DNA from 3 places in the Proteus sp. GOKU genome. Region 1 is predicted to be linked to each of the others. Evidence: predicted binding sites of a transcription regulator. Region 1 holds the regulator's gene; each other region holds the start of a gene.
What was found. The regulator PurR, encoded in region 1, represses purine synthesis genes. The targets are predictions, from matches to a motif close to CANGCAAACGTTTGCNTG.

Region 1 (10,513 bases):
TTCGCAAAGGCACGGATATAGATGAGAAATTTCTTGATAAAAACGCAACATTAATGGGCTTAATTCCTGAATATCTTCATCTTCATATTTTTCGAAGTATTCACACGCTTTTTCAAAATCATTCGGAATAGGAAAATCAAATAGTGCAATATTATAACTCATTTTAACTCCTACACTCTTTTTGCGTAAATTCAATCTAAAATATCGCTACTACGATAAATGTATAAATAATAAGGCTTATGTGAGTACATTATTTCTATATTCCCTTCTTTAGCCTCAATATTTTCTAATTCAGAAAATACAAATATTTTATTCTCACTTAATGACTCATATTCAATTATCTCTAACTCCTTACAGTTATTTACCTCAGCTAACAATGCTTTTTTATCTTTAACTAAAGGATAAATATTTTTCATTTTCTGAGCTAAAAGATTACAGACCGAATCAATATCATCGCCACCAAAATAGGATAGATTTACACCAATTAACTTACCTTTATAAAATTTTAATGCATTTCTATCAGAATCTTTCTCAAACGGAGGCTCATTATTAAAAAAACAAGTGATAAGATCTTTCTCTGTTTCACACACACCATTCTTTATAAAAGGAATATCATCAATTGATCTTCCAAAATCTAATTTCAAAGGTTCATTACTTTTAAATCCAAACCCAGATAAAAATATTATCATGCCAATAGCTATAAATATTTTTTTCATATTTGTACATTCCTTTGAGAATAAATTTGTTACGATGTATCAATTGTAGTCTCTTACCCCAATCCATCCATACTAGGTGACGCGATTAAATCATATTAATAGAATAAAATTTATACTCTCTACCTTTTTTACTTATCTCATTACAAATACGCTTTTGTCACTTTACGTGCAGGCAAGAGGGATATACTCTTATGAGTATAATTAATCTATATGGCTTATAACTATAGATAAAAGATATTTAGCTGTTATTTCAGCAGATTTTTGTTAAAATAATTAGCAAAATAGTAACAACTTAGTGATTCATTTGCCTCATTCTATCAATTCAAATGATTTTGATTGAATGATTTCAGGCACAAAACCCGAAATAGATAGTTTAAAGGAGTACGCAATGTCTTTCGAATTACCAAAATTACCTTATGCGTTAGATGCTCTTGAGCCACACATCTCTAAAGAAACTTTAGAATATCACTACGGCAAACACCACCAAACCTATGTAACCAATTTAAACAATCTGGTTAAAGGTACTGATTTAGAAAGCAAATCTTTAGAAGAAATCATCAAATCTACTGACGGCGGTATCTTTAATAATGCTGCTCAAGTATGGAACCACACTTTCTACTGGAACTGCTTAGCACCCAATGCAGGTGGCGCACCAACAGGTAAAGTTGCTGATGCTATCAACAAAGCATTTGGCTCTTTTGAAGAGTTCAAAAAGCAATTTAATGATGCAGCAGCTAAAAACTTCGGTTCAGGTTGGACTTGGTTAGTGAAAAAAGCTGACGGTTCAGTTGCAATTGTTAACACCTCTAATGCTGCAACTCCAGTTTCAGGTGCAGACAAACCACTGTTAACAGTAGACGTATGGGAACATGCTTACTACATCGACTACCGTAATGCGCGCGTTAAATATTTAGAAGAGTTCTGGGCACTGGTTAACTGGTCATTTGTTGAAGCTAACCTTGCTTAATTGAGCTTGATAATCAAAGGTGAGTGATTGAGATTCATTTTTGGTGACAAAATAACAAAGGGCCTTGAGCCCTTTGTTATATTCAGATATTCGATAATCTATTATTTAAATTGATCGGATATTCTATAAAGCAGTGATTAGAACATCATAGTAGAAAATAAAACGATCATAACAAGCGCTGCTACTGCTGTACTCAAACCAAATTTCAGATCCGTATCCATCTATTTCTCCCTCAAAATGATTATAATACACATTTTTAACCATAACCTTGTCATGGTTAATTATTATCACATATCAAAATTTGCTAAAATAGCGACCAGTGCACAATTTATAACATTGATTAATACTTTCACTTTTGAGCTAGATCATACAAAATTCACAGCTAATCGCTAAATTATTGCCAGTGTTTGCCCTATGTATGACTATACTGGCAGTTAAACCATAAAATTAGATAAAAGAGACCAATGAAGGTCAGGAGTTTTCCACACCATGGCAACAATAAAAGACGTGGCAAAACGCGCAGGCGTATCAACCACGACTGTTTCTCATGTGATCAACAAAACACGTTTTGTTGCTGAGAACACACGGGCAGCAGTTTGGGCCGCTATAAAAGAATTAAATTATTCGCCTAGTGCCGTTGCGCGTAGTTTAAAAGTCAATCACACCAAATCTATTGGCCTGTTAGCCACGTCCAGTGAAGCTCCTTACTTTGCTGAAGTGATTGAAGCTGTTGAAAATAGTTGTTACAGCAAAGGCTACACACTGATTTTATGTAATTCACATAATAACCTCGATAAACAAAAAGCCTATTTAGCGATGCTGGCACAAAAACGTGTTGATGGATTATTAGTCATGTGTTCTGAATATCCCGATCACCTTCTTACTCTTTTAGAGGGCTATCGTAATATTCCAATGGTTGTCATGGATTGGGGCAAAGCGCGTGGTGACTTTACAGATACCATTATCGATAACGCTTTCCATGGTGGTTATATTGCAGGTCGTTACCTTATTGAGCGAGGCCATCGTGATATTGGTATTATCCCTGGTCCATTAGAACGAAATACAGGTGGTGGTCGCTTACAAGGTTTCTTAAAAGCCATGGAAGAAGCCAAAATCACAGTTAAAGACGAATGGATTGTACAAGGCGACTTCGAGCCAGAATCTGGCTATAAAGCCATGTACCAAATGCTAAACCAAAAACATCGCCCGACGGCTGTCTTTTGTGGTGGTGATGTGATGGCGATGGGCGCAATTTGTGCTGCAGATGAACTTGGCCTGCGTGTTCCTTTAGATATTTCTATTGTTGGCTATGACAATATTCGTAATGCACGTTATTTTACGCCTGCACTCACAACCGTTCACCAGCCAAAAGAACGTCTAGGTCAAATGGCATTATCGATGCTGCTTGATCGTATCGTCAATAAACGCGAAGACGCCCAAACAATCGAAGTTCATCCACGATTAGTTGAGCGCCGTTCAGTTGCTGACGGTCCTTTTATCGACTACCGTCGCTAATTCATATTTATTTAGCTATCTGATTTCTAGCGAAGCCATTCCTCATTTAAGGTTTGGCTATCTCCAAGATAATCTAACAACCATGTCAAAGCGGGCGATTCACTTTTATCGACCCACGTCAGGCAGCATGGGCTGTCTGGCAATGGTTGTGCCAGTTGTAAAGTCACCAGCTTACCTTGTTCAATTAAAGGTTCAGCACGGTGCCAAGGCACCATTCCAACGCATAATCCCGCTAACAAACATTCAAGCCCCATATCCCATGTCGGAACAACCATTCTGCGCTGATTATTTAGCGCCCAAGTGTCACGCTTTGGTAAACTGCGTGAGGTATCCTCTAAACATAAACTTGGATAAGGCCGCATTTCATCATCCGTTAATGGATGTTGTGCTTTCGCTAAAGGGTGATCAACATGGCAAACACAGCGCCAAGGCATAAATCCCATATCTCTAAAGCTATAACGTTCACCTATTGGTGAGGCTCTTGTTGCACCAATGGCTAAATCAACACGACCATTAACTAAGGAGTCCCATACGCCATTAAACACCTCAGGGTAGACATACAGTTCTATATCCGGAAAATGGCGGTAGAAATCGAGAATAAGTTGTTGTGTTCTTTCAGGTTTAACAATGCCATCAACTGCTATACTAAATTGACCGCGCCATCCATTAGAAACTTGTTGACAAAGATGTCGAGTGTCATTCATTTTTTTGATAACAGATCGTGCTTCTTTGATGAAAATTTTACCTGCGTCGGTTAATTCTACATCACGATGACGACGCTCAAACAAAGGAACGGCAAGCCATTCCTCTAATTGCCGAACTGTGTAACTAACGGCGGATGGCACTCTGTGCAATTCTTGAGCAGCCGAGCTAAAACTTCCTGTTCTTGCGACTGCATCAACAACTTCTAAAGAGTATTCTGACCACATAGAGTTTATTCCTTTGAAAATTTTTCACAGCATTAACCAAATATTCCCGTTTCACAAGTAAAATAGGTCTTAGTTACAATACATAAAATGTTCTACATCACATAGCATAGAAAATAAAATGAATTCTAAAACATCCACACAATCAAAAACACCTATGAGCTTTATGGTGTACCTAGCGGGTTTGAGTATGCTAGGTTACTTAGCTATTGATATGTACTTACCTGCATTTGGTATGATGCAGCGTGAACTCTCTATCAGCGAAGGTGCTATTAGTAATAGCTTAAGTATCTTTTTATTTGGTTTTGCTGTTGCTCAGTTACTTTGGGGACCACTTTCTGACAAAGTAGGTCGTAAACCTATTCTTCTTATTGGTTTAAGCCTTTTCTCTTTAGGCTGCCTTGGTATGCTGTGGGTTGAAAGTGCAACTGGCTTACTTGCTATGCGCTTCCTACAAGCTTTCGGCGTCTGCTCTGCTGCTGTTATTTGGCAAGCTCTTGTCATCGACCGTTTTGATGAATCTCGCGCTCAACACGTTTTTGCTTTAATTATGCCACTGGTTGCATTATCACCAGCACTTGCGCCTTTAATCGGTGCATCGTTATTAGATCACGGTGGCTGGCGTATGATTTTTATGCTGTTAATGGCCGTAACGTTAGTTCTCATGTTACCGACATTAATGCTAAAAAACATTAAACAAAAATCAGTTACAGATGCAAACCAATCTTCTGCGTCATTTATGACTTTATTAAAATCCCCTCTCTATACAGGTAACGTATTAGTTTACGCTTCTTGTAGTGCAGGTTTCTTTGCTTGGTTAGCTGGCTCACCAATCATTCTTGAAAAGATGGGCTACTCTCCTCAGGATATCGGTTTAAGTTATATTCCACAAACTATTGCATTTATGGTGGGTGGTTATGGTTGTCGTATTTTACTGTCAAAAATGACAGGTAAAACACTGCTGCCACTGTTATTAATTGGTTATGCTGTCAGTATGACTGCGTTATACCTTGTTGCTAAATTTACTGAACCAACATTAACAACTATTTTAATTCCGTTCTGTATTATGGCTGCAATGAATGGTGCTTCTTATCCAATCGCAGTATCTAATGCTTTATCCGCTTATCCTGAAATCAGTGGTAAAGCTGCTGCGTTACAAAATGCGCTTCAACTAGGTCTTTGCAGCTTAGCAAGTTTTATTGTCTCTGCATTTATCAGCCAACAACCTTTGATTAACACCACGGCAATTATGGCGTTAACAGCAATCCCAATGGCAGTTGGTTACTTTATTCAGCGTAATAAATCTGTTACCAAACACACAGTTCAAACCGCAGAATAATCGCGCTCCTTCTTTTAAGAATCATCTTAAAAAGGCCATTTTATAAAAAATGGCCTTTTTCTTTTCTAGAGAAAAACATTCTACATCTCTATACTTACCTATACGCTGTAATAGCGTTTTATTTATTTTTCTTTCGGATTTTGAGACATTAAACAGATTATTCGCTGATTATGTCAGATTAGTTGTCTTATTAATTCTATTCGTTCAATTCAGACTGAACACAATACCATTTTAATACTGTCAATCTGCACACATCCTTTCTTAGCTTTATGTCTCAAAACCCGCTTAGTTTACGCGGAGAGTATATGAGTACATCTTGTGTAGAAGAAGGCCGAAAGACCTCCAACGATCCTTATAAAAAGATCGCAATAGAACTGTTAGCTCATGCTGATATTCGAGTTAATGGCTCAGAACCTTATGATATTCAGGTTCATAATCAAAATTTTTATAAAAGAGTATTACAGCAAGGCTCATTAGGTCTCGGCGAAAGTTATATGGATGGTTGGTGGGATTGTGAACGATTAGATATATTCTTTCATAAAGTTTTACGTGCTGGTCTTGAAAATAAGCTCCCACAAAACCTACGCGATATTTTCAAGATTGCGACAGCCCGCCTTTTTAATCTGCAAACACAAAAACGTGCATGGATGGTAGGTAAAGAGCATTACGACCTTGGTAATGATCTATTTACTGCCATGCTTGATCCTAATATGCAATATTCCTGTGGTTACTGGAAAAATGCAGATAATTTAACTCAAGCTCAAGAACATAAATTAGATTTAATTTGCCGAAAATTAGATTTAAAACCGGGGATGACCTTATTAGACATCGGCTGTGGTTGGGGTGGACTTGCAGGCTATGCAGCCAAACATTTTGGCGTTTCTGTAACGGGAGTCACTATTTCTGTTGAACAGCAAAAACTTGCACAAGCTCGATGCCAAGGACTTGATGTTAATATTATTTTAGAAGACTATCGTGATTTACATGAAAAGTTTGATCGCATAGTTTCAGTAGGTATGTTTGAGCATGTAGGACCTAAAAATTATGCCACTTATTTTGATGTGGTTCGTCGTAATTTAAAGGAAGATGGTCTGTTTTTATTGCACACCATAGGTTCTAACCGCGACAAAGTAAATGTAGATAGCTGGATAAGCAAATATATCTTTCCTAATGGATGTTTACCGTCTATTCAAAAAATTGCTCATGCAATGGACAGTAAATTTGTAATGGAAGATTGGCATAACTTTGGCGCTGATTACGATAAAACACTAATGGCATGGTATCAGCGTTTTTTAGCCTATTGGCCAGATATTGAATCTAATTACACACCACGCTTTAAACGTATGTTTAGTTATTATCTTAATGCCTGTGCGGGTGCATTTCGTGCCAGAGATATTCAGTTATGGCAAATTGTCCTAAGCCCTAAAGGTCATATTGGCGGTTTACAAATCCCTCGCTAATTATTCTTTTTATAAAAAGAGAAAAGCCAGTTTGATTGATAAACTGGCTTTTTCTTTGATTATCTTTTAAGAGCAACAACATTAATTATTAATTATGTGAAGCTTGTTCTTCATTTTCATTTTGTTGTGCTGCTAATAAAGCTTGTTGCTGTGCTTGTTGCGCCATAACGCGCTCTACTGTATCGACAATCGCTTGAGTTTGAGGATCAAGTTCAATATTGACTTTATCACCAAGGCGTTTGCGACCTAATGTCGTTCTATCGCGCGTTTCAGGAATTAAATGGACACAAAAACGGTTATTAACCACATCGCCCACAGTTAGGCTTATTCCATCAATACCAATAAAACCTTTGTGTAAAATGTACTTCATTAATGCTTTATCAAAGATACGAAACCAAATTTGTAAATTATTTTCTGATGTTATAATTTTGGCAACTTCGGCAGTTGTGACAATATGACCAGACATCACATGCCCGCCTATTTCATCACCGTATTTAGCCGCACGTTCAATATTCACTTCAGAACCGACTTTTAATTCACCAAGGTTAGTTAAACGTAATGTCTCTTTCACTAGATCAAAGCTAATATGTGTACCTTCAATTTTAGTGACCGTTAAACAGCAACCATTATTTGCAACAGAAGCACCTGTTTCTAAATTGCCGACTAACTCTTTGGGTAATTCAATGATATGGGTACGAAAATCGCCTTTATCTTCGATAGCAATAACCCGCCCTTTTCCCTGAACAATACCTGTAAACATCTTACATCTCCTTGGATCGATAAACTGGTAAACTCAATTTAGGCTTATGCTATTAAGGATAACATAGCTCGTATTAATACAAAGGAACAATTATCGTATTTATTCCTTGTCGAGGATTACCGTTAAATATAACGTAAAAACACCTAATAAATTATCAAAATCCTGTGTTTGAAAAGCTAAACTTCTTTCGTTGCTAATTAAACTTTTATCATTAGAATAAGCGGTCTTGAGGATCTCTTTACGTCATTTTAACAATACGACGTTTGTTCTCTTCCTTTCCTTTCGTTTTCTTATAATAAATAAAGGTGTATGCGTGCAGAAGTACATAAGAGAAGCGCGTAGCTTACTTGCTCTCGGTATCCCCGTTATCATCGCGCAGTTTTCCCAGACAGCAATGGGTGTCGTTGATACTGTCATGGCGGGTGCTGTAAATGCCACAGAAATGTCGGCGGTGGCAGTAGGTACGTCTATTTGGTTACCAACGATTTTATTAGGCCAAGGGATATTAATGGCATTAACCCCAATCGTTGCTCAATTAAATGGTTCAGGACAACGAAAACACATTGCTAATCGTACACAGCAAGGTTTTTGGCTCGCCACTTTCTTATCAATCATGGTAATTGCTATTCTTTATAACAGCCGTTTTATTATTGAAGCGCAACATGATATAGAACCCGAATTAGCCGAAAAGGCCATTGGATTTATTCATGCCATTATGTGGGGTGCACCTGGTTGCCTTTACTATCAGGTACTGAGAAGTCAATGTGAGGGATTATCTAAAACAAAACCTGGCATGATAATTGGTTTTGTTGGCCTATTAATTAATATCCCTGTCAACTACGCCTTTATTTACGGTAAATTTGGCGCACCACAATTAGGGGGTATTGGTTGTGGTGTTGCAACGGCTTCTGTTTTCTGGGCGATGTTCTTAATGATGCGTTATTACGTGCGTCGAGCACCGACACAACGTGATGTTATGCCAAAGAAACGTTTAGTCAGTCCTGATTTCCACACGATAAAACGTATTACATTTTTAGGATTACCTGTTGGCTTAGCCTTATTCTTTGAGGTAACACTATTTGCCGTTGTTGCATTATTAGTTTCACCTTTAGGCGTTACTGCGGTTGCCAGTCATCAGATAGCACTTAACTTTAGTTCACTAATGTTTATGTTCCCTCTTTCATTGGGAATAGCAGCAACAATCCGTGTCGGTCATAACTTAGGGCAACGCTCTACAGAACAAGCACGTATTTCAGCCATTACAGCGCTTGCTGTTGGACTAATGTTGGCAAGTTGTACCGCGATTTTCTCTATTATCTTCAGAGAAAAAATCGCGTTAATGTATAACGATAATATTGAAGTGGTGACGTTAGCTTCCCATCTTATGTTATTCGCTGCGCTTTATCAGTTATCAGATTCTGTGCAAGTTATTGGCTCAGGTGTATTACGAGGTTATAAAGATACCCGCTCTATCTTCTTTATTACTTTTATTGCCTATTGGGTAATTGGACTACCTTCTGGTTATATATTAGGGCGTACTAATTACTTTGTTGAAGCGATGGGACCTGCTGGTTTCTGGATTGGCTTTATTTTAGGTTTAACTGCCTCAGCAATTATGATGGGTTCCCGCATTTGGTGGATCCAACGTCAATCTGATGAAGTGGTACTATTACGCTCAGAGCGTTAAACAGAAACAGTTATTTCGGCAAGGGAATGACACAAATATCAACAAATAGCTTTAAATACGAGCAGTTGAATATAAATTTGTGTTTTTCCTCTTGCCAGAATCGAATCATCTCGTTAATATTCGTCCCCGTTGTCACCTAATAGATAATGCGTCCATAGCTCAGTTGGTTAGAGCACCACCTTGACATGGTGGGGGTCGGTGGTTCGAGTCCACTTGGACGCACCATTTATTTTTCGATAACATCTCAATACAGTGCGTCCATAGCTCAGTTGGTTAGAGCACCACCTTGACATGGTGGGGGTCGGTGGTTCGAGTCCACTTGGACGCACCATTTCTCTTTCTCTATTTTCTTATTTTTATTCTTCTTACCTACCCTACAAAATAATTAATCTAGCTTGCAATATTTTATTGCGCAACAAAGTGTTTAAAAAACAAGCAGTCAGCTCCGTATTTTGATCACATCACTTAAATTTACCTTTTTTCGATTTTCTTCATAGAAATTAACCTCTATAATACGAAACATAATTTTGTTGAAAGGTTTCAGCGTATTGATTTACGGGCATCTTTAGAAAACAGAACAAATGAATCGTGATAGACTATAATGTAAGATGTCTGCCAACCTTTGATACAAAATAGTGACAAGATTTTTATGATGTTGCTGAACCATTAACATGTTGCGCAACTTATCTATGAGAGATGAGTTTATACACCCTGTTTTGCACCGTTGATACTGTTAATAGAAAACGGCGACATTAATCCTTATTCATCCATTACAATACAACCATTAAATAGACTGCCATGAAAAAGACAAAAATTGTTTGCACCATCGGACCAAAAACCGAATCTGAAGAAAAACTGAATCAATTACTGGACGCAGGCATGAACGTTATGCGTCTAAACTTCTCTCACGGTGACTATGAAGAGCATGGCAACCGTATCAAAAATCTGCGTAATGTTTGCGCTAAAACAGGCAAAAAAGCCGCTATCTTATTAGATACTAAAGGCCCAGAAATCCGTACCATCAAATTAGAAGGTGGTAATGATGTCGCTTTAGTTGCTGGTCAAACATTCACTTTCACTACAGACAAAACTGTTGTGGGTAACAAAGACCGCGTTGCTGTAACTTACGAAGGTTTCGCTAAA
Region 2 (10,513 bases), 1.4 Mb from region 1:
TACATTCCTGTAATCACAATATACACATATTTTATCTTTTTACTTTTATTTAAAAGGAGCATTAAAACACCTGGAATAAGTACTAAAATAGGCTCAATGGTATATCGTCCGCCTAATGGAAGCTGGCAAAGATTTTTTATATCGCCTTCTCCCACCATCCATTCATAATCAGAAATTGAAAGTATCTTTATCAAAAACAATAGAAAAACAAAATATATAAATGAAAATATCTTCCATACAATATTCATATCTAATGTCTATCCTGTTGTTTCCTTCAAATCTAAAGTAAATACGCGTTTCAAATTCCCAATACACTCAATAGCACATCATTAAGTTAAAAAAAATCCCGGCTCAACCGGGATTAATCATCACAATGACGAATTAGCCAAGGATACTTTTTAGTTCAGCGTTAATTTCGCTTACTTTTTGCGTACCATCAACTTTGAAGTATTTCGCATTGCTTGCTTTAGCTTCATTTTGGTAATAAGAAACTAACGGTGCAGTTTGAGTATGATACTCAACTAAACGTTTACGAACAGTTTCTTCTTGGTCATCTTTACGTGTTGTTAATTCTTCACCTGTCACGTCATCACGATTTTCCACTTTAGGTGGATTAAATTTCACATGATAAACACGACCTGATGGTGCGTGAACACGACGGCCAATAATACGATCAACAATGATTTCATCAGGTACAGCGAATTCCAGTACGAAATCCACGTTGATACCCGCTTCTTTCATTGCATCAGCTTGTGGAATTGTTCTTGGGAACCCATCCAACAAGAAACCATTACGGCAATCGTCTTGTTTGATGCGCTCTTTAACTAACGCAATAACTAATTCATCAGTCACTAACTGACCATTGTCCATCAGTGCTTTTGCTTTCAGTCCTAGTTCTGTACCTGCACTTACTGCTGCACGTAACATATCACCAGTTGAAATCTGTGGGATACCATAGTTTTCTTTAATGAATTGAGCCTGAGTGCCTTTACCAGCGCCTGGAGCGCCTAGCAGAATGATACGCATCGCGTAAATCCCCTTGCATTTAATTTTTTATATTTAAACTCGAAAACGCATTACCATACCATTTTGTGAGGTCATCTCTCAAGAAATCACGGTAGCGATTGCATTTTATTTTTTATCGAAAAAGAAAAAACCACGCTCTCTTTTCAGATAAACGTGGTTTAAATGTTTGAAAACGAAAACAGTTACGCTTTTTGAACTAAAAGTTGATTCACTAAGCGAATAAACTGGTTTGGATCCTCTAAAGAGCCTCTTTCAGCAAATAATGCCTGATCGAGTAATAAATTTACCCAATCCGCAAATAGAGCTTCATCTGTTAGCTCAGCTGTTTGCTTCACTAATGGATGATTTGGATTTAGCTCAAAGTTGTATTTCACTTCTGGCACTTCTTGTCCTGCTGCTGCAAACAATTTAGCCATTTGTGTTGTCATTTCATCAGCACTGGTTGTCACGATTGCTGGAGTATCTGTTAAACGATGCGTTAATTTCACATCTTTAACTTTATCTCCTAGCAAGGTTTTAATGCGTTCGACGAACGGTGCTAATTGTTTATCTGTTTCTTCTTGCTCAGCTTGCTTCTCTTCATCAGCAAGTTTATCAAGAGATTCATCTGCTTTACTGACAGACTGGAATGATTTGCCATCAAACTCAGTCAGGTAATTCATCATCCATTCATCTATACGATCAGATAACAACAGTACTTCAATACCTTTTTTGCGGAACAGCTCTAAATGAGGGCTATTTTTCGCAGCGGCATAGCTATCTGCTGTGATGTAGTAAATTTTTTCCTGACCTTCGACCATACGGCCAACATAATCTTCCAGTGAAACTGTTTGAGCATCACTATCGTTATGTGTTGATGCAAAACGTAGTAATTTAGCAATAGTTTCAATGTTAGATGAGTCTTCTGCAGGGCCTTCTTTTAAGACTAAACCAAACTCTTTCCAGAATGCTTGATACTCTTCCGGCTTGTTTTCTGCCAGTTTTTGTAACATCTGCAATGCACGCTTAGTTAACGCACTGCGTAAGTTACGTGTAACAGAGCTGTCTTGTAAAATTTCACGAGAAACGTTTAGCGGTAAATCATTAGAATCCACTAACCCACGGATAAAACGCAGGTAATTAGGCATAAACTGCTCAGCTTCATCCATAATAAAGACGCGCTGGACATACAGTTTTAAACCATGACGTTGTTCACGATTCCACAAATCCCAAGGCGCTTTTGAAGGCACATATAATAAGCTTGTATACTCTTGCTTACCTTCTACACGGTTATGCACCCAGCTTAATGGATCTGCAAAGTCATGAGAGATATGTTTATAAAACTCTTTATACTCTTCATCACTCACTTCAGCTTTATTACGAGTCCAAAGTGCTTGCGCTTTATTAATTTTTTCCCATGTTACTGTGCCGTCTTCTTCATTTTTTGTTTCAATTTCAACAGGCAGAGAAATATGGTCGGAATATTTACTAATAATGCTACGCAGACGCCAATCGTCTAAATACTCATCTTCACCTTCACGTAAATGAAGCGTAATTTCAGTACCGCGATCTGCTTTTTCAATATCAGCAATGGTGTAATCACCTTCGCCTTCAGATTCCCAAAAAACACCTTTATCTGCACTTTCGCCAGCTGCGCGAGTGCGTACTGTCACTTTATCTGCAACGATAAATGCAGAATAGAATCCGACACCAAACTGACCAATTAGTTGGCTATCTTTAGCTTGATCTTGTCCGATAGATTCTAAGAATGATTTTGTACCTGATTTTGCAATAGTACCGAGATTATCAATGACTTCATCACGAGTCATACCAATACCATTATCACTGATAGTTAGAGTACGAGCTTCTTTATCAGTGGAAATGCGCACATGCAACTCACCATTATTTTCATAAAGCGCTGCATCTGATAATGCACGGAAACGCAATTTATCAGCCGCATCTGATGCGTTCGAAATCAATTCGCGAAGGAAAATTTCTTTATTGGAGTAAAGAGAATGGATCATTAATTGAAGAAGTTGTTTAACTTCTGACTGAAATCCTCTTGTTTCCTGACCTTTCATACTCATTTTTACCTCAATTAATCCTAATTTGGCGAAAAAAATCAATATGAGTAAAAAGTGGGGATAGTTAAGCAAGTTTCAAGGGTCGAGTAAAAAATTAAGCTAATAAAAGTGATTAAGCACCTTATATGATTAAAGTTTGAGCCAAAATAATACTTGCTGTATATTTTTAGCTGTATATTTTATTATACAGCGATATTAACTTAGGTTTATGACTATGAAAGCTTTATTACAGCACTGTTTACTAGGTATTGGCTTACTCTCCCTCTCATCCATCTCTTACGCAGATAGACAAATCGTAGACCAAATTGGTCGCACCGTTACCATTCCAGACAAAGTAGAAAGAACGGTGGTTTTACAACATCAAACTCTGAACTTATTGGTTCAACTTGATGCAACGGATAAAATTGTTGGTGTGATGTCCAATTGGAAGCAGCAACTTGGTGATGGATATGCACAACTAGCACCATCTCTAGAAAACACACCTAAAGTCGGCGATCTCACCAGTTTTGATGCTGAAAGCTTAGTAAAGCTGCAACCTCAAGTTGTCTTTGTGACTAACTACGCCCCAAAAGAGATGATTGATAAGATCTCTGCTCTTGGTATTCCAGTTGTGGCGATTTCATTACGTAAAGAAGTTAATGATGATAAATCAACACTTAACCCAACATTACAAAATGAAGAGCAAGCCTATAACGAAGGACTAAAAGAAGGTATTTTGCTGATTGGTGATATCGTCAATAAATCAGAGAATGCACAAGCATTAGTTAACGATACCTTTAAACAACGTGAACAAGTTAGTCAGCGCTTACAAGATATTCCTAAAGAGCAACGAGTACGGGCTTATATGGCTAATCCAGACTTAACAACCTATGGCTCAGGAAAATACACAGGATTAATGATGGAACATGCAGGTGCATTTAATGTCGCCGCATCAACCGTTAAAGGTTATAAGCAAGTTTCACTAGAACAAGTTATTGCATGGGACCCTGAAGTCATTTTTATTCAAGACAGATACCCTCAAGTTGTTGATGAAATCAAACAAGATACGCGTTGGCAGGTTATTAGTGCGGTTAAAAATAATCGAATTTATTTAATGCCTGAATATGCGAAAGCATGGGGATACCCAATGCCTGAAGCCATGGCAATAGGTGAATTGTGGATGGCAAAAAAACTATATCCTGAAAAATTTAGCGATATTGATATACAAAAAGCCGCTAATGATTGGTATCAAAAATTCTATCGTACTCAATATCAAGGAAAAGAGTAGGATATAACATCATGACATTTTCCCTTTTTGCAGCAGGTAGCTTAAAAACAACACTCCCTGCTTTTATTGAGCATTACCAGCAAAAAACAGGCGAGAAGTGGGTACTTACATTTGGACCCGCAGGACTTTTGCGTCAACTCATTGAACAAGGGGAAACCTGTCATTTGTTTCTTTCTGCTGACGAAAATAATGCAAAGCAATTAATCGATAAAGGCCTCGCACTACAATATGCTCCTTTTATTGCTAATCAGCTTTGCATTACTGCTCGTCGTAATGATGTAAATGAAGAAGATAACTGGCTTAGCGTATTATCAAATACCGCATTAAAATTAGGGATATCCACACCAAAAACAGATCCATCAGGGGATTATAGTTGGCAACTGTTTGATAATATTGCGCAGATTGACCCAAAGTTAAGTCAGGCATTAAAAATGCGAGCACTCTCTTTAGTTGGAGGTGAGCATTCACTTACCATTCCTCAAGGTAGAATGGCAGCCCACTATTTAATTACCACACATCAAGCAGATGCTTTCATTGGTTATCAGCACTACCAAATACAATTAAGCCAATTTCCTGAATTAAAGATCTTCGATATTCCAAAACCTTTTAATGTTACCGCGCACTATTGTGCGACACTTATTCATTCTCAGGCTTATAGTTTATATCAAGAGATATTATCTCCTTATGCGAAAGCGTATTTTATAAAAGCTGGATTTTTACCGCTAAGTTAAGTTCTCTTCTTAGCGGTAAGTAACCTTATGTTATATCGTTATTTTTGAGCATCACTTACAATGATAGCGTTAGCACCTGCGTTTGCTTCATCTAATGCATGTTTTATTGTATCTGCATGAGCAAGTACAACACCTAAACGACGAGAGCCGGCAATTTCAGGTTTAGCAAAAAGGCGAATTTGGCGATTCGCCTTCAACGCTTTTTCAATACCAGAATAAACGATATTTGTACTATGAAGCTCCGGTAAAATAACCGCTGATGCACAAGGGCCTAATTGGCGAATACCACCAATGGGATAGCCTAAAAAAGCACGGACATGAAGCGCGAACTCTGATAAATCTTGAGAGATTAATGTCACGAGCCCAGTATCATGAGGGCGAGGAGAGACTTCATTAAAGAATACCTCATCACCTTGAACAAATAACTCAACACCAAATAAGCCATAGCCCCCTAAATTCTCAACCACTTTACTCGCAATATGTTCTGCTTTAGCAAGTGCGATATCACTCATCTTTTGAGGCTGCCACGAACTTCGGTAATCCCCTTTTTCTTGTCGATGACCAATCGGGGCACAAAAATGGATACCATCAACAGCATGAATAGTTAGTAAAGTGATCTCAAAATCAAACGGGATCATTTTTTCAACGATAACGCGCCCTTTACCTGCTCTACCACCCTCTTGCGAATAAGTCCAAGCCTGAGCTAAATCATTTTCACCACGAATAACACTTTGCCCTTTTCCGGATGAACTCATGACGGGTTTTACAATACAAGGGAAGCCTATTTCTAAAGCGGCTTTTTTAAAACTCACTTCATCATCAACAAATTGATAGTTTGATGTAGGTAAATGTAATGTTTCTGAGGCTAATCGACGTATCCCTTCTCTATCCATAGTCAGCTTTACTGCACGGGCGCAAGGAACAATTTTTTGCCCCGCTTGTTCTAATTCAACCAGTAACGTTGTTGCAATAGCTTCAATTTCTGGAACGATAAAATCAGGTCGCTCTTGTTCAATAACTTGCTTTAATGCATCGATATCAAGCATATTTACAACATGATGGCGATGTGCAACATGCATAGCGGGAGCATTGAAATAGCGATCAACTGCAATCACTTCAATACCTAAGCGTTGGCACTCTATCGCGACTTCTTTTCCTAGTTCGCCAGCACCTAATAACATCACTTTTGTTGCATTTGCCGTAAGAGCCGTACCCAACACTGTCATTTTTTATCCTCACCATTAATAAAAACCACAATCACGCAAACGATTGCTTTTCATATAGCATAGCGGATTTAGCTTGATAGAAAAATAGCCAGACAAAAAAATAATCAAACAGAGAAATAAAATAATTACACTGTTTGGCTACGTTTTCCTTTTTGAATTTTTAGATAATTCAGGCGTTTTCGGATAAGTGCTAAAATACAGCATAAAAGCCCTAACCAAATTAGAGAGAAACTCACACCTTTTACTTCATCAAAAGCTTCATGGAATAAGAAAACAGCCAGTAAAAACTGAATAGTAGGCTCAATATATTGTGCTAATCCAATTACAGTTAATGTGGTTCGTTTGACTGCTGCGGTAAAGAACAATAACGGCAGTATAGTGACGGGTGCAGTGAGAATATAATAAAAACGAGTCAGATTATCAGCAGAAGGTAGTGCGCTTTTATCTGTTATAAACAACCAAATAGTGGCACCTATTGCTAATGGCATTAACCAAAGTGTTTCCATAAATAAAGAGGTGATCACATCAAAACGAATAAACTTGCGGATCAAGCCATATACAGCAAATGCACCACCCATCATGATAGCCAATACAGGCAATTCACCGTACATCCATAATTGATAACCCACACCTGCACAAATTAAGGTAACAGCCCATTTTTCTGCTGGATTAAGCTTTTCTTTAAGAAATATCACACCTAATAAAATTGAGAAAAGCGGATTAATAAAATACCCCAAACTCGCTTCTAATACTTGTTGATGTGTTAATGCATAAGTAAACGTACACCAAGAAACTGCCATAGCCATTGAGCTAAATAGACACATAAAAACAGAGCGCTTATCTTGTAAAACTGCGCGCCATCGTGTTCTATTTTTAATAAAGAGTCGAACGAGTAATAAAAGAGGGATAGACCAAATCAAACGCTGAGCCAACATTTCTAACGGTTGTGCTCCGGGTAACAGCCGATAAAACAGAGGGGTTATTCCCCAAAGAATATAAGAAAAAATGGCTAATACCGCGCCCGATTGAGCCCACATTTAATGTTCCATCAATAAAAGTCAATAAGATTTAATATCATACGCTTAAAACAGACAGAACAATATGATCAGCATCGCTGATTGATTGATCAAACATCAGCACAACCGAATAGACGAGATAAAAAAATCTCCATAAATAACCACTCCGAGAAAAGTAGTTATAAATGGAGAATAGGAAAATACCATTAAGGGAAAACCGTGGTAAAAACCACAACCAGAAAAAATGGATGAGTTGTTAGAAAATCTCCCTAACATGTAAAGGTGGTTGTTGCTGAACAAAATCATGTAATTTTTTACGACTTGGTGCCGCAGCTATCGCCCCTTTTTGAGTGGTGGCTAAAGCGCCACAAGCAGCTGCTTGCGTCACTATTTTTGATAGATATTGTTCATCTTCAGCAAAACCATATTCAGCAAGCGCAGCTAACAAACCGGACATAAAGGCATCACCAGCACCTGTTGTATCAATACATTCGACAGTAAAGGCACTAAATGCGACTTGCGTATTTGGCGTTAAAACTAAACAACCTTTAGAGCCTTGAGTGATCACTTTTAAACGAGCGGGATAAATTTCTAATTTTTTGAGTGCATTATTCAATGTCACTTCTTGTGTCATCCATGTTAGCTCATCTTCTGATAATTTTAATATGTCTGCTTTATGCGCATAATTATCGATAATTTCACGCATTTCTTCATGATCACGCCACATTTGAGGACGTAAATTAATATCAAAACTCAGTAGTGAATCACTTTCTTTAATACTTTTGATCGCACAATCTAAGGTCGAGCGACAAATGGGATTCACTAATGCTAAAGAGCAAAAATGCAAAATATCTTTTTCAAATGCAGGTAAAGATTTTTCTGTTAAAAATTGATCAGCAGACTCAGCAACTAAGAAAGTAAAATCACGCTCACCATTTTCTTGTAAAGAGACAAGAACAGTACTGGTACGGTGAAACTCATCAAATTCCATTGCACGAGTATCAACACCCAGATCAAACAGTGTTTTTTGCATAAAATGGCCGAACGCATCTTCACCTACGCGCCCAATAAAACCACTTTGTTGACCGAGTTTAGCAACGCCAGCAGCAACATTGACTGGCGCACCACCAGCACATGCTTCATATTGCATGTTTTGCAATGGGATCAAGTCAACAACAGCGTCACCTAAAGACCAGACTTTCATAATCTCTCCAGAAGATAAGCAATTATTTTTCTTAACTATATTCTGTTTTTATGGCTATTCATAACGAATAAATAAAGATATTGCTCGTAAATCCACACTGATAACGTTAACATAATAAGATAATATGATAAAGTCAATCTCATATATCGTATTTTTTTCACTATAAATGTTATCGTTAACAACAAGAGTAATAGTGTGATTACATCTGTTCTTTACCCTTTCAGTGATCTTAAAAACACACTAATAACTCTGACATATAATAAGGATAATGATATGAAACACCGCTTAGAACAATCAACAAAAGCCTTAAATACCTTGATTGAAAAACGAGGCAATAAATTTTATCCCCAGTTTCATTTGGCCGCACCTGCGGGTTGGTTAAACGATCCTAATGGTCTTATTTATCATGATGGTTTATATCATGCTTTTTATCAGCACCATCCTTATTCCCAAGATTGGGGACCTATGCATTGGGGACATGCCACAAGTACCGATATGATCCACTGGCAACACCAACCTATTGCATTAACACCAGGGGATGACTACGACAAAAGTGGTTGTTTCTCAGGATCAGCCATTAGCCATGAAGGCAAACTCTATCTTTTCTATACAGGACACAACTGGTTAGCAGACGAAGGTGATGATAGCCAAATCTATGAAGCGCAATGTGTTGCTATCAGTGAAGATGGTATTCATTTTGAGAAAAAAGGGATCGTTTTAGAACCCCCTAAAGGTTATATGCATTTTCGTGATCCTAAAGTTTGGTATCAAGAAGGTAAATGGTGGATGGTTGTTGGTGCTCGTGATGAAAAAGATCAAGGACAAGTCCTACTCTTCTCTAGCGACACCTTATTTGTGGAAGATCAGCGGTGGAACAATGATTACACTGTTTTAGGAAAAACGGATGATAAAAATGTCTATATGTGGGAGTGCCCTGATTTCTTCCCTATTAGCCAAGAAAATGAATTTGCAATCGTCTTCTCACCACAAGGAAAACGAGCCGAAGGCTATCAATATCGCAACCTCTTTCAATCTGGTGCATTAATTGGTCAGTGGTCACCAAACCAACCCTTTAAACTACAAGGGCATTTTATTGAACTTGATAATGGCCATGACTATTATGCGCCACAATCATTTACGACACCTGATGGTCGTCGCGTTTCTATGGGATGGATGGATATGTGGAATTCGCCCATGCCTTCAAAATCTGAATTTTGGTCTGGCTGTTTTACGCTCCCTCGTGAAATCACTTTTGATAAATCCAAAAATCGCTTACGCATGATCCCCATTAAAGAAGTCGAATCATTGCGCCAAGAAAAACAGTCTATCCAGCCATTAACACTCAGTAATCAATCCATAGAGCTATTCGATAACACCCCAGCTATCGAACTCGACTTAACATTATCTTTAAACAGTAACGCTGAAAAATTCGGCTTATGGCTAGGTGAAGGACTTGAGCTCTTTGTTGATAATCAATCACACCGGTTAGTTCTTAATCGTCATTATCCTCAGCACAATATCAGTGGCGCTCGAAGTATTCCATTACCTGAAGGTTGTGAATTGAATTTACGTATTTTCATTGATCGCTCATCAATTGAAATCTTTGTAAACAAAGGTGAGTTCACCTTTAGCAGTCGATATTATGCTCAACAAGATGCTCGTACATTACGTCTTTTTGCCATGAACGGTGATGCAACACTGATTAATGGTGAATATTGGCAGTTAAATAGTATTTACTGATATTGATAAGTTAAGTAAGACGTGAGTCTTTAAATAGACTCACGTTCAACTAATTGGCAAGGTACGTGTACTGTATCTCTATGGTTCCGTTCTTGAATGATATGCAACGTCGCTTCTTTACCTAATTCATAATGAGGCAATTGTACCGTTGTTAATGGTGGATAAAACAGCTCTCCTGTACCAATCATATTGTCATAACCCAAAACAGCCACTTGCTCTGGAATACGTAATCCCATAGAA
Region 3 (10,513 bases), 2.0 Mb from region 1:
AAAACCAAGAAATGTAAGGTTAAGAAAGAAGCGCCGATGGTGTTTCGTATTACCTTAGTTCAAGGGTTAAATCGTCAAATTCGTCGTATGTGTGAATATTTTGGTTATGAAGTCACTAAGCTTGAACGTATTCGTATTATGAATGTGAGCTTATCAGGATTGCCTGTCGGTGAATGGCGTGATTTGACGGATGATGAGCTGATTACCTTATTTGAATCGATTGAAAAATCGACTTCTGAAGCACCGCCAAAACCAAAGCAAAATAAGCCGAAAAAACAAATTAGTAGCAATGCAAAAGCATTGGGTATTCATATTCCTCAAACAAAAACCAAAGAAACGGAAAATAATTCCCGTAAGCGTTTTGTTCAGCCTGGTCGTAAAAAGAAAAAACGTTAAGTTCATCTTTGAAGATGCGATAAAAACAAAAAAACACCTGAAAGGGTGTTTTTTGTTTGTTCTATTTAAGACAAATTACACATCGATAAAATTAGTCTAAATCAAGCTCATCTAATTTATTTTGGCGACGTTCAAGTACGATAGCTGCAAGTTCAGCATCCATAACTCGCTCAATCAATGCATCATAATCTTCTTTAGAAAGGCAATAGAACAACGGAGTTTTGTTGTCATCACACACAAGCAGTGTGCTGTTATCTTCAAGTGCAGTTAAAGGAGATTGTTGAAACACATTTAAAGATATTTTTTCAGGGGAAAAATCTTCGTCAGACATGAAAACTCCACAATAAAGAAAAGGGCAATAGCGCATTGTAACGCTTTTTATAAAGGGAGCAATCCGTGCTCCTGCGAAAGATCAATATTATAGGTGATTAATTATTTCGCCATTTTGTATCACTGAGTTGAGTATTTGTTGCTCACCTTTACTTCCAGTTAATGTACCATTAAGTGTTGATTCCACAGGGCTTGAACGTAAATCCCCTTTCAATTTTAATGTGAATTGGCCTATTTCGTCAGAGTAGGTTGTTTTTAAACCCAATGTGTAAGGCGTTGATAAAGGTACATTTAGTCCATTAGCAATAAGTGAGAATTGGCGCTGTTGGTTAGATTGTACTAAACCGGCTGAACCTCGAACAATGCCGTCACCAATAAATGCTGAATATTGCTCAACGATAGCGTTGTCTTGTTGAGTGACAATTTTTAAATCAGGGCGACGTAATTCAATACGATTTAATGTACCACTATCAGCATTAAATACCGCTGAGCCTTGCCATAATCCCCATTCCCCTTCTTTTGCAATCACTAAATTTTGCAGTTTTCCTGTTAAGTTGGTGAATTGGAATGGAAATTCTGGCGTGATATCAATCAAGATGGATTGATTGATAGATAACTGTTCGATAGTGATATTTTGAATATTACTCTTATCATCTATTGGTTTAGTTAAAAAAGTGAGCCAATTTTCAGGTAGTGTATATAAAAGGCCTGATAATGTGGCGTCTTGGATCGTAATCGTTTTATTACCTTTATTCCAATTACCAGCAAGCTTAATTAAGCCTTTCTCGTAGCGTAGGCTGAGGCTATCTAGATTGAGTTGATGATTTTGTTGATTAAGTTTTGCGATAAGATCAGTGAAGTGTTCATCTTGAAAAACAACATCATTTGTATTGAGTTCACCAGTTGTAAATGAAAGAGCGTTATCCCAACTAAACTGAGAAAATTGCCCATCAAAACCGCTGACTGCCCACTGTTTTCCTTCAGCAGTAAAATCAACAATATTAAGTGCTCTTATACTAATACGAGGGTATTTAGAGAGAGACTGAATTAATTCGTTAAAGGTTTGCGAGGATTGCCAGCGCAAGCCATTCATATAAACTTCATCAAATTTCCATTGATTATCTTGATATTGCCCGCTCAAAGATAGTGAGCCATTAAGTAAACGAGTACCTAATTTCTCTATTTGAATATTATTAGGTTGATATTGCCCAGAGATAATAAAATTACTGAATTCATTATTATTTACCATGCCATTAGCAATAGAAAATTGGAAATGGCCTGCTCCTATTAAATCGGTTGATGTTGGGAGCCACGGCGTAATACCGCCCGTCACTTTCTTGGCATCAAAAGAAAAATCAGTTTTTTCACTACTTAGTGCCATATTTTTAAATTGTAAGATATCGGCACTTAAGGGTATTGAAGGTGTTTTGTCTGCAAACTCAATATTGCCATTTTCTAATGTGATTTTTTGTAGATGAGAAGGTGTGGTAAAAAATTGCCAATTAAATCGAATTTGTGCTGATTTAGCCGATACGGTGGCTTTATCTTGTTTAGGATTAACGAGGAGATCATGGACAATGACTTGCTCGGGTTGCATAAGATCATGCTCAATACCTGAGAAGCGAATATCATAGTCAGTGTATTGTGTCAGCCATTCACTGGTTTTCTGCGCGCCCCACTGAGTCTGAATAAAAGCGTAAATTATAATAATAAATAAAATAACGATAAGTATCAGAGATACCAAACTTTTCATCAGCCAGCGCATAACCCTTCTCCTGTTTTATACTCCATCAAAACATTATACAGTTATGCCTGAAAACTAGGCGATGCTCAAGTATTCATCGGATAGATCAAAGAGATTTCACTCATTTATTAAGGATGTTAGATATTCTGGATGTCAGGTTTTCCGTATTGGGTAATTGTTTTAAATGACTATTTATCTCCTCTAGTATTTTCATAACCCATTGAGCATGTTTTGTTTCTGTTGTACTTAATTTTTGCAGCTGAAGTTTGTTACTGTAGTTAATTAATCGAGAAATCAAATCATTAGGTTCAAGACTGCCAGAACGGTAAACATCGTGAAGATTAGGTGTAATGTAAGATTGATTCTGTAAGTAATTAAATGAATATTTAAGGGCATCCACTGTAGGCTTATTAAGATATGGATTGGTTAAAAACGTATCTAAATCTTTTTTAATATGCTCTAAATTGAATTCAGCAACAGACTTATTTCCTAAATAAGTAAATTTATGCTCACTATTAAATAATGAAAGAATAGAGTCTTTGAGATAAGTAAAAAATTGCCCAATAGTTTGTATATGAAAATCTTGAGTAGACGGATAACTTTTTAAGTATTCGAGTGCAGGGTTTTTAATTGGGTTCAATGGTGTAGCCATGTTATTTTCCTTTGATTTTCAGTATTGAGATAAAGATTTACCGTAACGCAAAGGACAATACTTTTATAAAAATACCATTGACCTAAAGATGATAAATAAAGCGCTATTTTCATAATCCCAAATAGCGCTTTACTCATTTGTTGCGAGTTAATCATTATTTTTCTGGTGGGAAAATCAGATTTAAAATAATGGCTGTTAAACCGCCCGCAGCAATACCTGATGATAGCAATGTTTTTAGCCAATCAGGGGCAAACTGTAATATTTGAGGCTGTTGCGAAACGCCTAAGCCTACTGCAAGTGAAATAGCAAGGATCATGATAGCTCGGCGGTTTAATGCCTCTTTAGACACAATACGTACACCGGACGCAGCTATCGTACCGAACATCACTAATGTGGCTCCGCCTAATACTGGCTCAGGAATTCTTTGTACAAATTCAGCAACGAAGGGAAATAAACCCAAGATAACAAGCATTGCCGCAACAACATAACCTACGTAACGACTAGCAACACCCGTTAATTGGATCACACCATTATTTTGACCAAAACAAGAGTTTGGAAAGGTATTGAAAAATGCTGAAACCATGGAGTTAATTCCATTAGCTAATACGCCCCCTTTAATGCGTTTCATATACAAAGGACCGCTGACGGGTTGCTCTGAAACATCAGACGTTGCTGTGATATCACCAATAGTTTCTAGCGAAGTGATCATAAACACCAGCATTAAAGGAATAAGTAAATGCCAATCAAATGACAGCCCATAATAAAATGGCTCAGGAATAGTCATAAAAGGCGTTTCTTGATGTTCTGCGGGTGTGGGTAACATATCTAAAGCCCAAGCAAGAACATAGCCCACAGCCATTGCAATGACTAAAGAAGCTACTCGTAAGTAAGGATTTTTTTGTCGATTAAGTAAAATAATAACGATAAGAACAGAGCCTGCTAATAACAAGTTTTGTGGTGAACCAAAGGTATTGTTCTCGATGGCTGCATAACCACCACCAATAGAGGTTAATCCAACTTGAATTAAAGAGAGGCCGATTATCATCACTACGACACCTGAAACCAACGGTGTAATGATACGTCTTGCTAAGTGAAGTACACGAGAAAGAATAATTTCGGTTAGTGAGGCAACCATTAGAGTACCAAAAAGGGCTGCCATCATTGTTGGAATATCAACCCCACCATTTTTAAGTGCTAATCCCCCCATAATGAGCGGAGCAACAAAGTTGAAGCTCGTTCCTTGAATTGATAACAATCCTGAACCTATCGGCCCCCAAGCTCGAATTTGAATAAGAGAGGCAATGCCTGATGCAAATAAAGACATGCTGATAATGCGTTGGGTATCGTGTGCAGGTAGTCCTAATGCTTGGCAAATGAGGATCGCGGGTGTAATAACCGCGACAAACATGGCTAAAAGATGTTGGCAAGCAGCAAAAAGGGTTTGTGGTAATGGCGGTTTTTCTTCTAAAGCAAAAAGAAGTTCGCTATTTTTTTTAATTGAAACGTCACTATTTTTAGGCAAATTTTGATTTTCTGAAGTAACCATGGTGTGAATTTCTTATTCGGCAAAAACGGTATTTTAATGATCTGCGCCACAAAAGCAATCGTTTGCGTAAAAATGATGTTATCAAAATGCATAAGAGGCGCTCACATTTTTATATGTTTTAACTTGTGTTTGTCTCCGTTTTTTTTTCTAATCGGGGATACCTGCTTTTGGCGTTGTTTATGGATGAACTTAGCGTCGTAGTATTTTTATATAAAATTAACAAATAAGACGGGGTACATAAATGTATCATCTTGATGTTTATGGCACGCTGGTTGCGGCCACTTTGGTTCTCTTGATCGGACGTAAGTTAGTGAAATCTGTTCCTTTTTTAGAACGGTATACGATCCCGGAACCCGTTGCAGGTGGGCTACTTGTTGCAGTTCTTCTATTAGCATTCAAATCTTTTATGGACTGGGAAGTGAGTTTTGATCTCTCACTTAAAGATCCATTAATGCTAGCCTTCTTTGCAACAATTGGTTTAAACGCAAACCTCGCGAGTTTAAAAGCGGGAGGAAAAGCGCTTTTTATTTTCGTCTTTGTTGTTGTTGGATTGTTGTTTGTACAAAACACAGTCGGTATTGCATTGGCAGAAATGTTAGGCCTTGATCCATTAATGGGATTACTGGCTGGTTCGATTACTTTATCGGGTGGTCATGGTACTGGTGCTGCTTGGGGTAAAACCTTTGTTGAAAACTATGGTTTTATGAGTGCGTCTGAAGTGGCGATGGCTTGTGCGACCTTTGGTTTAGTTTTAGGGGGATTGATTGGTGGCCCAGTTGCACGCTACTTAATCAAAAATATCCCAACGCCAGGATTAGGCGCCGACGACCATGAAATGCCAACTGCGTTTGAGAAGCCGACAACAGGCAGAATGATCACTTCAATGGTTTTATTAGAAACTATTGCGATGATCTCTATCTGTTTAATGGCGGGTACTTTCCTTTCTCAATTGTTAGAAGGTACTGCATTCTCACTACCGACCTTTGTGTGTGTTCTGTTTATTGGCGTTATTTTAAGTAATAGCCTTTCAATGCTTGGGTTCTACCGTGTTTTTGATAGAGCCGTGTCAGTCTTAGGTAACGTAAGTTTGTCGTTATTCTTAGCGATGGCATTAATGAGCTTGAAATTATGGGAGCTTGCATCACTGGCGATACCAATGCTGGTTATCCTTGGTGTTCAAGCGGCTGTAATGGCGCTGTATGCGATTTTTGTGACTTTCCGTGTTATGGGTAAAAACTACGATGCTGCGATTTTAGCAGCTGGTCACTGTGGTTTTGGTTTAGGTGCTACACCAACTGCGATTGCGAATATGCAAGCCGTGACAGACCGTTTTGGACCTTCTCATCTTGCGTTCTTAGTCGTACCTATGGTCGGTGCATTCTTCATTGATATTGTGAATGCAATAGTGATTAAACTGTATCTGATGCTACCGTTTTTTACACCTATAGTTGCAGGGTAGTTTGGCTACTATAAATTAAAATAGCTTCAAAAACGTTAAAGAGCACCTCAATGTTGAATATCGACATTGAGGTGTTTTTCTATGTGGCATTTAACTTACGAATATTTCGAGATCAACTTAAAGTGAGTTCAAACGCACGCTAAGGCATGCAAAAGAGTAATCTTAAGCTTGGCTATATTGTGTCTTGGCAGGTAGCCAGCGTTCGATTAAGGCTTGAGAATGCTTAGGATAGTGCTGATGCAGGTAACGAGCGATACGTTGCACTTCAGGAACAAGCCCTTGATCACGTAATAAATCAGCGACCTTAAATTGTGCATTACCTGTTTGCTTAGTACCTAAAAGCTCGCCGGGGCCACGAATTTCGAGATCTTTTTGTGCAATGACAAAACCATCATTGCTATCCCTTAATACCTGCAATCGCAAACGTGCTGTTTGAGTGAGTGGTGTTTTATACAACAAGACACAATGAGAGGCGATAGCACCCCGACCTACACGCCCGCGTAATTGGTGTAACTGTGCTAGCCCTAGTCGTTCTGGGTTATCAATGATCATCAAACTTGCATTAGGTACGTCAACGCCAACTTCAATCACTGTTGTTGCAACTAAAAGTTGCAGCTCATTCTCTTTAAATGCCGCCATTACAGCTTGTTTCTCTGCGGGCTTCATTCGCCCATGTACCAATCCTACTTTGATTTCAGGGAGTGCTATTGTAAGTTCATCATAGATAACTTGGGCCGCTTGCGCTTCAAGCACTTCAGAATCTTCAATTAGGGTGCATACCCAGTAGGCTTGTCGATCCTCTTCTGTGCAAGCCAGTCTGATGCGTTCAATAATGTCATTACGGCGAGTATCGGGGATAGCGACAGTGGTAACAGGTGTACGCCCCGGCGGTAATTCGTCGATGATAGAGGTGTCCATATCAGCATAAGCGGTCATCGCTAATGTGCGTGGGATTGGCGTTGCTGTCATCACCAATTGATGAGGGTGAAAGCCTTGCTCTTCACCTTTTTTCCATAAGGCAAGGCGTTGATGCACACCAAAACGGTGTTGTTCATCAATAATCACTAAGGCTAGAGAGTGAAATTTAACTTGTTCTTGGAAAATCGCATGTGTTCCAATAATGATTGAGACTTCACCATTCGCAATAGCATTTTGCTGCGTTTCGCGGGCTTTCCCTTTCTGTTTTCCTGCCAACCAACCTACTTGGATACCAAAAGGCTCAAACCATTTCTTAAAGGTTAATGCATGTTGCTCTGCCAATAATTCTGTTGGTGCCATTAAAGCCACTTGCTTGCCATTAGCAATAGCACGTAACGCACTTAATGCGGCCACTAGTGTTTTACCTGAGCCTACATCTCCTTGGATCAATCGCATCATTGGATAGTCTTTTTCTAAATCTGCTTCTATCTCATTAACGACACGTTGTTGTGCATTAGTCGGGGTAAAGGGGAGAGAGGCGAGAAACTGCTGACGTAATGTCGATGTATTTGGCATAAACAATGGCTCTGCACGATAAGATTGTGCACCAGCTCTTGCATTGAGCATACCTAGATTGTGAGCTAGCAATTCTTCAATAATTAGCCTTTTTTGCGCAGGATGCTGTCCTTTCTCAAGTTCTGCAAAAGCAATATCAGGAGGCGGATTATGCAGTGTACGTAATGCAGTAGCCAACGGCGGTAAGCCGTGAATAAATTGATCGGGTAATAGTTCGTTAATAGCGCAGGTATCAAGTAATTCTAATGCTTGCTCTATTAATTTACGTAATGATGTTTGGCGTAAGCCTTCTGTCGTTGAATAGATGGGAGTGAGCGTTTCTTGCAGTTTAACTTCAGAGCCTGCAACTTTGATTTTGTATTCAGGGTGAATAATTTCAGGACCCCGACTTCCTCGTTTAACTTCTCCATAAGCAGTGACTTGTTTACCCTGAGCAAGGTTATTTTTCATCGCCGCTGTAAAGTTAAAAAAGCGAAGTGTTAAAATTCCAGAGCCGTCAGAAATTTGACAGGTCATCATTTTACGACGACCAAAACTGACTTCAGTTCTTAATATTTCGCCAGAGACAGTGGCAGGAATACCGGGAAGGAGATCACTGATAGCATAGAGGTGCGTTTGATCTTCATAACGCAAAGGAAGGTGGAGTAACAAATCCTCAATAGTCACAAGCCCTATTTTTGCCAGCTTGTCTGCCTGACTTGCACCTACGCCGTGAAGAGTGGTTAAGGGGATTGCATCAAGCAGTTTTCCTTTCATGGGATCAATACTCCGTCTTTTTTAATTTCCTAAGTTGTTTTTGCGTCATTTGCATTTCCGCCCACCATGATTCAGGGGCTTCAATTTCACCGCTGCCATTAATATAAGGGCGAGGCAGTCCTTTACGACGAGAAACTTCTGCCAAAACCGGGTATCCGCCTTCAAAGAGAAGAATTTGCTGTTCTTCTTCTGTTAAGGTGCTCTCTGTTCGGTTATACATACCCGCAGCCTGACGTTGGCGTTGTGCTTCATATAAAATTAGTGCACTGGCGACAGAAACATTTAGGGATTGTACCATTCCCATCATCGGCACAATAATATCTTGATCTGCAAGCGCGATAGCATCTTGTGAGATACCCGTTTTTTCTTGTCCCATAATAATACAAGTTGGGCGCGTGTAATCAATCTCACGAAAATCAACCGCTTTATCTGAGAGATGAGTCGCAAGAACTTGCATACCTTGGGCTCGAAAGGCGTTAACCGCGTCTGTGATAGTAGGATGAGTTTCTACATTGACCCAGCTATTACTTCCTGCTGCGGGGGAAACTAACATTCGCATTTTTTCTTCAGGCCAAATAGCATGAATTTTAGGAATGCCCACAGCATCAGCCGTTCTGATAACGGCTGCAACATTATGGGATTTATGCACTTCTTCAAGGCAGACGGTAAGATCAGGCTGCCGCATCGCCATCATTTGGCAGATGCGGGCATATCGAATTGAATTCATGACTAGTTTTTATTACGGCTAACGCGCAGAACGTCTGGCATGATGCGAAGTTTACGCATGATATTGGCTAATTGAATTCTGTCTTTCGCCGTTAAGCGAATAAAAGCACAATATACGCGACCGTCTTTCTCTTCTGTATTCATACTTTGAATACTTGAGTTAGCATCGTTAATAGCTGCGGTTAAGTTTGCTAAAGCGCCTTGGTGGTTAATCATATCGACTTTAATTTCAGTAATGAAATCGCTGTTGATCTCTTTATCCCACTCGACAGGCATGAATTTTTCAGGCTCTTTTTGGTAACCACGAATATTACGACAAGATTCATGGTGAATAACCAAACCTTTACCTGGGCTAATATGTGCAACGATAGGATCACCCGGAATAGGGCGGCAACATTTAGCGAAGGAGATTAATACGCCATCAGCGCCTTTAATTGGGAGTTTAGGTGTTTCATCATTGGTTGTTTCTGTTTGTGCGTTTTCATCTTGATTTTGACTATCAATCAATAAATTACGCGCAACAACAACGCTCATGGTATTACCTAAACCAATTTCAGCCATTAAGTCGTCGATTGAATGAAGCTTCATACGCTTCAACTCGCGCTCAATATTTTCAGCTGAAATATCAGCAAGCTTGTGCTCGCCTAATGCGTGATTAAGTAAACGACGACCTAGATTAATAGAGTCTTCACGTTTTAGGTTTTTCAGTAGTTGTCGGATTTTAGAGCGTGCTCTTGAACTGACAACAAAGTTTAGCCAAGCTGCATTGGGTCTTGCACCTGGAGCGGTAATAATTTCAACCGTTTGTCCGGTGCGTAGCGATTGTGAAAGTGGGTAAGGTTGTCTATCAACCCTTGCACCTACACAGGCATGACCGATATCAGTGTGTACAGCATAAGCAAAATCGACAGGAGTAGCGCCTGTTGGTAATTCAACAATGCGACCTTCTGGCGTGAAAACGTAGATTTCATCAGGAAAGAGATCTGATTTTACGTTCTCAATAAATTCAAATGAGCTACCCGCGCTTTGTTGCAATTCAAGTAAACTTTGCATCCAGCGTTGAGCTCTAACTTGTGCAGTTGTGCCCGGTTGTTCACCTTGCTCTTTATAAGCCCAATGTGCTGCAACCCCCATTTCTGCCATTTGATCCATATCTTCAGTACGAATTTGCACTTCGACAGGCACCCCATGAGGGCCAATAAGTGAAGTATGAAGAGATTGATAGCCGTTGGCTTTTGGGATTGCAATATAGTCTTTAACTCGACCGGGACGCGGTTTATAAAGACTGTGCATTTGACCTAAAACGCGATAACAGGTATCGACTTCTTTCACGATCACGCGAAAGGCGTAAATATCCATGATCGAGTGAAAACGTTGCTCTTTTAACAACATTTTCCGATAAATAGAGTA

Region 2: purT (formate-dependent phosphoribosylglycinamide formyltransferase) is a predicted target of PurR. The motif match lies at 6,346-6,363, and genes of this name have one in related genera.
Region 3: gltS (sodium/glutamate symporter) is a predicted target of PurR. The motif match lies at 4,720-4,737, and genes of this name have one in related genera.

The regions. Positions count from the first base shown of each region.
Region 1 is NZ_CP034105.1:1,747,291-1,757,803, reverse strand. Features, by position in the region: gene EHE21_RS08170 (hypothetical protein) at 1-162, opposite strand, end outside; gene EHE21_RS08165 (hypothetical protein) at 192-716, opposite strand; gene sodB (superoxide dismutase [Fe]) at 1,105-1,683, shown strand; gene EHE21_RS19045 (YnhF family membrane protein) at 1,821-1,904, opposite strand; gene purR (HTH-type transcriptional repressor PurR) at 2,173-3,198, shown strand; gene punR (DNA-binding transcriptional activator PunR) at 3,225-4,127, opposite strand; gene punC (purine nucleoside transporter PunC) at 4,246-5,463, shown strand; gene cfa (cyclopropane fatty acyl phospholipid synthase) at 5,769-6,923, shown strand; gene EHE21_RS08130 (riboflavin synthase subunit alpha) at 7,012-7,683, opposite strand; gene EHE21_RS08125 (MATE family efflux transporter) at 7,997-9,370, shown strand; tRNA gene EHE21_RS08120 (tRNA-Val) at 9,519-9,595, shown strand; tRNA gene EHE21_RS08115 (tRNA-Val) at 9,625-9,701, shown strand; gene pykF (pyruvate kinase PykF) at 10,169-10,513, shown strand, end outside.
Region 2 is NZ_CP034105.1:3,182,258-3,192,770, forward strand. Features, by position in the region: gene EHE21_RS14665 (DUF2645 family protein) at 1-248, opposite strand, end outside; gene adk (adenylate kinase) at 382-1,026, opposite strand; gene htpG (molecular chaperone HtpG) at 1,209-3,092, opposite strand; gene EHE21_RS14680 (ABC transporter substrate-binding protein) at 3,304-4,356, shown strand; gene modA (molybdate ABC transporter substrate-binding protein) at 4,368-5,087, shown strand; gene purT (formate-dependent phosphoribosylglycinamide formyltransferase) at 5,126-6,313, opposite strand; gene rarD (EamA family transporter RarD) at 6,439-7,350, opposite strand; gene EHE21_RS14700 (aminoimidazole riboside kinase) at 7,586-8,533, opposite strand; gene EHE21_RS14705 (glycoside hydrolase family 32 protein) at 8,807-10,273, shown strand; gene EHE21_RS14710 (LacI family DNA-binding transcriptional regulator) at 10,303-10,513, opposite strand, start outside.
Region 3 is NZ_CP034105.1:3,846,002-3,856,514, reverse strand. Features, by position in the region: gene rluF (23S rRNA pseudouridine(2604) synthase RluF) at 1-396, shown strand, start outside; gene EHE21_RS17605 (hypothetical protein) at 488-727, opposite strand; gene EHE21_RS17600 (AsmA family protein) at 815-2,491, opposite strand; gene EHE21_RS17595 (hypothetical protein) at 2,592-3,122, opposite strand; gene EHE21_RS17590 (uracil-xanthine permease family protein) at 3,277-4,668, opposite strand; gene gltS (sodium/glutamate symporter) at 4,910-6,127, shown strand; gene recG (ATP-dependent DNA helicase RecG) at 6,290-8,377, opposite strand; gene trmH (tRNA (guanosine(18)-2'-O)-methyltransferase TrmH) at 8,382-9,104, opposite strand; gene spoT (bifunctional GTP diphosphokinase/guanosine-3',5'-bis pyrophosphate 3'-pyrophosphohydrolase) at 9,107-10,513, opposite strand, start outside.